Regions from separate parts of the Sodalis sp. RH21 genome, predicted to be linked through region 2. Evidence: predicted binding sites of a transcription regulator. Region 2 holds the regulator's gene; the other holds the start of a gene.

Region 1 (4,227 bases), 520 kb from region 2:
GTTGGCGCGCTTACGGTCATTTTCGGTCAAATGACGCTTACGCAAACGGATAGACAGCGGCGTGACTTCCACCAGTTCATCATCATCGATAAACTCAAGCGCCTGCTCCAGCGACATTTTAATCGCCGTCACCAGGGTGGTAGCTTCGTCGGTACCCGACGCGCGCATGTTGGTCAGTTTTTTACCGGTCAGACAGTTAACCGTCAAATCGTTGGAACGGGTGTGGATGCCGATGATCTGGCCTTCGTACACTTCGGCGCCATGGCCCAGGAACAGGCGGCCGCGGTCTTGCAGGCTATACAGGGCGTAAGCCACCGCTTTACCCTGGCCGTTGGAGATCATCACGCCGTTTTGACGCTGGCCGATTTCACCCGGACGCACGTCGTCATAATGGCTGAATGACGAATACAGCAGGCCGGTGCCGGAGGTCATGGTCAGGAATTCGGTACGGAAACCAATCAAACCACGGCTGGGGATGATGTAATCAAGACGGATGCGCCCTTTGCCGTCCGGCAGCATATCGCGCATTTCACCCTTACGGATACCCATGGCCTCCATAACCGGGCCCTGGTTCTGCTCTTCGATATCCAGCGTAACCTGTTCGAACGGTTCCTGTTTTTTACCGTCAACGGTACGATAAATAACTTTCGGCCGTGAAACGCCGATTTCAAACCCTTCGCGGCGCATGTTTTCGATCAGCACCGACAGATGCAACTCGCCGCGGCCCGATACCAGGAAGGTATCCGGATCGACGGTTTCTTCCACGCGCAGGGCCACGTTGTGCACCAGTTCTTTATTCAGGCGCTCAAGGATCTGGCGGGAAGTGACGTACTTGCCTTCTTTGCCGCAGAACGGTGAATTGTTAACGCCGAAAGACATGGACACGGTAGGTTCGTCCACGGTCAGCGGCGGCAACGCTTCAACCTGGGCCGGGTCGCAAATGGTATCGGAGATGTTCAGTTCACCCAGACCTGTAACGGCGATGATATCGCCGGCTTCAGCCAGTTTGGACTCGATACGCAGCAGGCCCATGTGGCCCAATACCTGGCCCACTTTACCATTGCGGCGTTTGCCTTCATGGTCGATGATGGTCACGGACTGGTTCGGTTTAACCGAACCGCGCTTGATGCGGCCGATGCCGATGACGCCGACATAGCTGTTGTAATCAAGCTGAGAAATCTGCATCTGGAATGCGCCGTCGCTATCCACATTGGGCGCTTCGACGTTCTTGACGATAGATTCAAACAGCGGGGTCATGTCGCTGGCCATGTTTTCGTGTTCATAGCCCGCAACACCGTTTAACGCGGAGGCATATATGATCGGAAAATCCAGTTGCTCATCGGTTGCGCCGAGGTTTACAAATAAATCAAACACCTGGTCGACGACCCAATCAGGACGTGCGCCCGGACGGTCGACTTTATTGATTACCACTATGGGTTTCAGGCCATAAGCAAAGGCTTTCTGGGTCACGAACCGGGTTTGCGGCATAGGTCCGTCCATGGCGTCGACCAGCAGCAATACTGAGTCAACCATGGACATTACGCGCTCAACTTCGCCGCCGAAATCGGCGTGTCCGGGGGTATCAACGATGTTGATACGGTAGTCGTGCCAGTTAATAGCGGTATTTTTAGCGAGGATGGTAATCCCACGCTCTTTCTCCAAATCGTTGGAGTCCATAACGCGCTCGGTGGCGTCGTTGCGGTCACCCAATGTTCCGGATTGTTGCAACAGCTTATCGACCAGGGTAGTTTTACCATGGTCGACGTGCGCGATGATGGCGATGTTACGCAAATTTTCGATCACAACTTTGCCTCAGGCATTAGAAATAGCGCGTTATTGTACACGTAATAAGCGAGGGACTAAACAAGATCGCGATGATCTCTGCATTTGCGTCATTTTTAACGCTTCGTCATCCCTTTCTCAGTGCATTATTTCTCCTCGCCCCACTTGTTGCACCAAAATAGTGCCCACCTACTGCCCAAATGCACTATGATGGCACTTTCCCACCAATGTGGTGCATCCGGACTTCTGGTTAAAGGCCGGTTATGCGGCCCTTTGCATCATTTTAGCAATGTTGGCACACTTTTAGCTTTAGTTTAGCCTAGCGTAGCTAAGTTAAATAAAATTCGATCCATACGATTTCGTTCCACGACGACACAATGGCACATCCGGGAGAATACAAGTTATGTCCGCTGAACACGTTTTGACGATGCTTAACGAGCACGAAGTAAAATTCGTCGACCTGCGTTTCACTGATACGAAAGGTAAAGAACAGCACGTCACTATACCAGCCCATCAGGTAGATGCCGACTTCTTTGAAGATGGAAAAATGTTTGACGGCTCCTCCATTGGCGGCTGGAAAGGCATTAATGAATCCGATATGGTGCTGATGCCTGATGCCAGCACCGCAATGCTTGATCCTTTCTTCGAAGAATCAACGCTGATTATCCGTTGCGACATTCTTGAGCCTGCCACCATGCAGGGCTACGATCGCGATCCGCGTTCCATCGCCAAACGCGCCGAAGAGTTCCTGAAATCTTCCGGTATCGCGGATACCGTGCTGTTTGGGCCAGAACCCGAATTCTTCCTGTTCGATGACATTCGTTTTGGTTCTTCCATTTCCGGTTCCCACGTCGCCATTGACGACATCGAAGCCGCATGGAACACCGATAAAGCCTACGAAGGCGGCAATAAAGGCCACCGTCCCGGCGTGAAAGGCGGTTATTTCCCGGTTCCCCCGGTGGATTCATCGCAGGATCTGCGTTCCGCCATGTGTCTGACCATGGAAGAAATGGGCCTGGTCGTTGAAGCCCATCACCATGAAGTCGCCACCGCCGGCCAGAACGAAATCGCGACCCGCTTTAACAGCCTGACCAAAAAAGCCGACGAAATCCAAATCTACAAATATGTGGTGCATAACGTCGCCCACGCATTTGGTAAAACCGCGACCTTTATGCCGAAACCGATGTTCGGCGATAACGGCTCGGGCATGCACTGCCATATGTCGTTGAACAAAGACGGCAATAACCTGTTCTCCGGCGACAAGTACGGCGGCCTGTCGGAAACGGCGCTGTTCTATATCGGCGGCGTAATCAAACATGCCAAGGCTATCAATGCCCTGACCAACCCGACCACCAATTCCTACAAACGTCTGGTCCCGGGGTATGAAGCGCCGGTTATGCTGGCCTATTCCGCCCGCAACCGTTCCGCCTCCATCCGTATCCCGGTAGTCGCCAGCCCGAAAGCCCGCCGTATCGAAGTGCGCTTCCCGGACCCGGCCGCCAACCCGTACCTGGCGTTTGCCGCCCTGCTGATGGCCGGCCTGGACGGCGTTATCAACAAAATCCATCCTGGCGATGCCATGGACAAAAACCTGTACGACTTGCCTCCAGAGGAAGCCAAGGAAATCCCACAGGTGGCCGGTTCGCTTGAAGAAGCCCTTAAGGCGCTGGAAGCCGATCACGAATTCCTGACCCGCGGCGGCGTATTTACCGAGGATTCCATCGACGCGTATATCACCCTGCGCACCGAAGAAGTCGATCGTATTCGCATGACACCGCATCCGGTAGAGTTCGAGCTGTATTACAGCGTATAACTTGAAAGTGTTTTTTGTTGCCGTGGAAACTTTCAGCCCATCTTCGGATGGGCTTTTTTCTCCACCAAGCCTTGCGCATAGCCAAGCGCATTATTATCTAATGGAATAAATGCACTCAAATAGTGCGGGAGACTGCTTTATGGCTACAGGCTCATTGCCCGATGCTGGGCAGATCCTAAATTCGTTGATAAACAGCATATTGGTGCTGGACAACGATCTTGCCGTTCATTACGCCAATCCGGCGGCGCAGCAACTGCTGGCTCAAAGCTCGCGCAAATTATTTGGTACGCCGCTGCCGGAACTGCTGGGTTATTTCTCGCTTAACATCGAGTTAATGCGCGAGAGCCTTAACGAAGGCCACGGCTTTACCGATAATGAGGTCACGCTGGTAGTGGACGGCCGTGCCCATATTCTTTCTCTCACCGTGCAACGCCTGCCCGACAATTACGTCCTGATGGAGCTGGCGCCCATGGATAACCAGCGGCGTCTCAGCCAGGAACAAATTCAGCACGCCCAGCAGGTCGCGGCGCGGGATCTGGTGCGCGGGCTGGCCCATGAAATCAAAAACCCGCTCGGTGGATTACGCGGCGCGGCGCAGTTACTGGCCAAAGCGCTGCCCGATCCCTCATTGC
Region 2 (4,227 bases):
ACGGTTATCGTCAAGCAAGGCTCCATCGATATCCGGGCGGACAAAGTGGTGATTACCCGTCCCAACGGCGAGCAGGGCAAGGAAGTGGTGGAAGGCTACGGCAATCCCGTCACCTTTTATCAGCTCCAGGACAACGGCAAGCCGGTCAAAGGCCACGCGCAGAAAGTTCGCTATGAATTGGCCAATGATTTTGTCGTATTGACCGGCGACGCTTACCTTGAGCAATTGGATAGCAACGTCAAGGGCGACCGCATTACCTATCTGGTGAAAAAACAGCAGATGGAAGCCTTCAGCGACAAGGGCAAACGGGTCACCACCGTGCTGGTTCCGTCCCAGTTGCAGGATAAGAATCCGGCAAAGGCAACGCCCGCGACGCCCGCGCCCCAAACCGGAAAAAAATAAGAGCATGGCTACATTAATCGCAGAAAACCTGGCCAAAGCCTATAAAGGCCGCCACGTGGTGGAAGACGTCAGCCTTAAGGTCAGCTCCGGGGAGATTGTGGGGCTGCTGGGGCCCAACGGCGCAGGCAAGACCACCACGTTTTATATGGTGGTGGGCATCATCCAGCGCGACGCCGGACGCATCATCATCGACGACGACGATATCAGCCTGCTGCCGCTGCATACCCGCGCGCGCCGCGGCATCGGCTATCTGCCGCAGGAGGCGTCGATTTTCCGCCGCCTGAGCGTCTATGATAACCTGATGGCGGTATTGCAAATCAGGAACGATATCAGCGCCGCGCAGCGCGCGGACCGGGCCAATGCCCTGATGGAGGAGTTTCATATCGCCCACCTGCGCGATAACCTCGGTCAATCGTTATCCGGCGGCGAGCGGCGGCGCGTGGAAATTGCCCGCGCCCTGGCGGCCAATCCAAAATTTATCCTGCTTGATGAACCTTTTGCGGGGGTAGATCCGATTTCCGTTATCGATATTAAAAAAATCATTGAACATTTGCGCGATAGCGGACTGGGCGTGCTGATCACGGATCACAACGTGCGTGAGACATTGGATGTCTGCGAACGCGCCTATATCGTCAGCCAAGGGCATTTGATCGCCCACGGTACTCCGGCGGAAATACTGCAGGACGAGCAGGTGAAACGTGTTTATCTGGGCGAAGAGTTCCGCCTCTGATAAGGTGTCCTGAAGTGAAAGGCCGATGAGGTTAATTGACGCATTATATGAAGCAAGGTTTGCAACTCAGGTTTAGTCAACAGTTGGCCATGACTCCGCAGTTACAGCAGGCGATTCGTCTGTTGCAACTGTCTACGCTTGAACTCCAGCAGGAAATACAGACCGCGCTGGAAAGCAATCCTTTGCTTGAGCAAACCGATGTCCATGAGGAAATAGAGGCCCACGACACCCCGGATAGCGAATCGCTTGATACCCGCGAAGCGATGGAACAAAAAGACATGCCGGAAGAACTGCCGCTCGATGCCACCTGGGACGAAATGTACTCGGCCGGCACCCCGTCCGGCACCGGTACCGACTACCGCGATGAAGAACTGCCGATTTACCAGGGTGAAACCATCCAGACCCTGCAGGATTACCTGATGTGGCAGGTGGAACTGACGCCGTTTTCCGATACCGATATCGCCATCGCCACCTCCATCGTCGACGCGGTGGATGAAACGGGGTATCTCACCGTGCCGCTGGAAGATATTCTGGAGTGCCTGGGCGATGACAATGTCACCATGGATGAAGTGGAGGCGGTGCTCAAGCGCGTGCAGCGTTTTGATCCGGTGGGCGTGGCGGCGCGGGATCTGCGCGATTGCCTGTTGATCCAGCTCTCCCAGTTGGCGAAGGATTTTCCTTATATCAACGAAGCCCGGCTGATTGTCAGCGAACACCTCGATTTGCTGGCCAGCCATGATTTTCGCACGCTGCTGCGCTCGACCCGGCTCAAGGAAGAGGCGCTGAAATCCGCCATGACGCTGATTCAGTCCCTCGATCCCCGCCCGGGCCAATCGATCAATACCACCGAATCGCAGTATGTCATCCCGGATGTGCTGGTGCGCAAAGTGCACAACCGCTGGACCGTGGAGCTCAATACCGACAGCGTCCCCAGTCTCAAGATCAACCAGCAATACGCCGCCCTGGGCAATACCACGCGCAGCGACGCGGACGGGCAGTTTATCCGCAGCCATCTGCAAGAAGCCCGCTGGTTGATTAAAAGCCTGGAAAGCCGTAATGATACTTTATTGAAAGTCACCCGGTGCATCGTTGAACAGCAGCAGGCCTTTTTTGAGCAAGGCGAAGAGTTCATGAGGCCCATGGTGCTGGCGGATATCGCCCAGGCGGTGGATATGCATGAATCAACGATTTCGCGGGTCACCACGCAAAAGTATCTGCACAGTCCGCGCGGTATATTCGAACTTAAATATTTTTTCTCCAGTCACGTCAGTACCGAAGGGGGGGGCGAAGCGTCCTCCACGGCCATTCGCGCACTGGTGAGAAAATTAATCGCCGCGGAAAACCCGGCGAAGCCGCTAAGCGATAGCAAGCTGACCACCCTGCTCTCCGACCAGGGCATCATGGTGGCGCGGCGAACCGTAGCAAAATACCGAGAGTCTTTATCCATCCCGCCGTCAAACCAGCGTAAACAGTTGGTTTGACCTCTACAGAGAAGGAAGACACTATGCAGCTGAATATTACCGGACAGCGCGTTGATATTACCGATGCTTTGCGCGATTTTGTGACCACGAAATTTTCCAAGCTGGAACAGTACTTCGACCGGATCAATCAGGTATATATTGTTCTGAAGATCGAAAAGGTCCAGCAAATTGCCGAAGCGACGATCCACGTTAACGGCGGTGAGCTGCATGCGACGTCAGAAGCGGATGATATGTATGCCGCCATCGATCTGCTGATCGATAAGTTGACGCGCCAATTGAATAAACATAAAGACAAACTGAAGCAGTACTAAATTCACTGTAGCCATCATCGCTACCTAACCTCACATCGGCTCGTTATGTAGATAAAACGCCCGAAAGATTTCGGGCTGCAGGCAGGCGGAACGTAGCCAACGTACCTGCGGCCCGAAAGATGACGGGTTACCCTATAGATTTCGGGTTGCGGGCAGGCGGCAAGCGAGTGAATCCCGATGAGCTTACCCAGGTAAGTGATTCGGGTGAACGAACGTAGCCAACGTACCTGCGGCCCGAAAGATGACGGGTTACCCTATAGATTTCGGGTTGCGGGCAGGCGGCAAGCGAGTGAATCCCGATGAGCTTACCCAGGTAAGTGATTCGGGTGAACGAACGTAGCCAACGTACCTGCGGCCCGAAAGATGACGGGTTACCCTATAGATTTCGGGTTGCGGGCAGGCGGCAAGCGAGTGAATCCCGATGAGCTTACCCAGGTAAGTGATTCGGGTGAACGAACGTAGCCAACGTACCTGCGGCCCGAAAGATGACGGGTAAGACGGGTTGATGAGTCATAAAGGTGATACAGAGCCTAAGTGAAATGAAATGACTAACGATACAGCAATGCAAATAAATACGGTGTTGAGCCTTGAATGCACCCGCGGCTCCATCCACTGCCAGAGCAAAAAACGCGCGCTGGAAATTATCAGCGAGCTGGCGGCCAAGCAGCTTAACCTGGCGCCCCAGGTGGTGTTCGACGCCGTATTAACCCGCGAACGCATGGGCAGCACCGGCATTGGCAACGGCATCGCCATTCCGCACGGTAAACTGGAAGAAGACACCCTGCGTGCGGTCGGCGTGTTTATCCGCCTGGAGCAACCCATTGCCTTTGATGCGATAGATAACCAGCCGGTGGATTTGCTGTTCGCGTTATTGGTGCCGGCCGAACAGTGTAAAACCCATTTGCACACCCTGTCGCTGGTGGCCAAGCGCCTGGCCGATAAAACGGTCTGTCGCCGCCTGCGCGCGGCGCAAAGCGATGAAGAACTGTATGCCATAATGACAGAAACGGAAGCCGGGTCGTAACGCGCCGGGTCGGATGCCCGCCCGGCGCCGCACCGACCCGCGGGGTATGATTGGTGCGATAACGGATGTGGTCGCCAATGTGGGTCAATAAAAATGCCAGAGGGGAGTCGTCATGGTGCTGATGATTGTCAGCGGTCGATCCGGTTCAGGGAAATCAGTTGCGCTGCGCGCGCTGGAAGATATGGGGTTTTATTGCGTCGATAACCTGCCGGTGGTGTTGTTGCCCCAGTTGGCCACCACCCTGGCGGATCGTAATATTTCCGCCGCGGTCAGTATCGA

What was found. The regulator sigma-54, encoded in region 2, starts transcription at its own class of promoters, with help from an activator protein. The targets are predictions, from matches to a motif close to GTTGGCACANNTTTCGCTNT.
Region 1: a site for sigma-54 is predicted at 2,074-2,093, ahead of glnA (glutamate--ammonia ligase). Genes of this name have one in related genera too.

What each region holds. Positions count from the first base shown of each region.
Region 1 covers NZ_CP178732.1:5,798,734-5,802,960, reverse strand. Annotated here, with positions in the region: gene typA (translational GTPase TypA) at 1-1,803, opposite strand, end outside; gene glnA (glutamate--ammonia ligase) at 2,186-3,595, shown strand; gene glnL (nitrogen regulation protein NR(II)) at 3,735-4,227, shown strand, end outside.
Region 2 covers NZ_CP178732.1:346,195-350,421, reverse strand. Annotated here, with positions in the region: gene lptA (lipopolysaccharide ABC transporter substrate-binding protein LptA) at 1-402, shown strand, start outside; gene lptB (LPS export ABC transporter ATP-binding protein) at 407-1,132, shown strand; gene rpoN (RNA polymerase factor sigma-54) at 1,180-2,613, shown strand; gene hpf (ribosome hibernation promoting factor) at 2,637-2,924, shown strand; gene ptsN (PTS IIA-like nitrogen regulatory protein PtsN) at 3,469-3,948, shown strand; gene rapZ (RNase adapter RapZ) at 4,061-4,227, shown strand, end outside.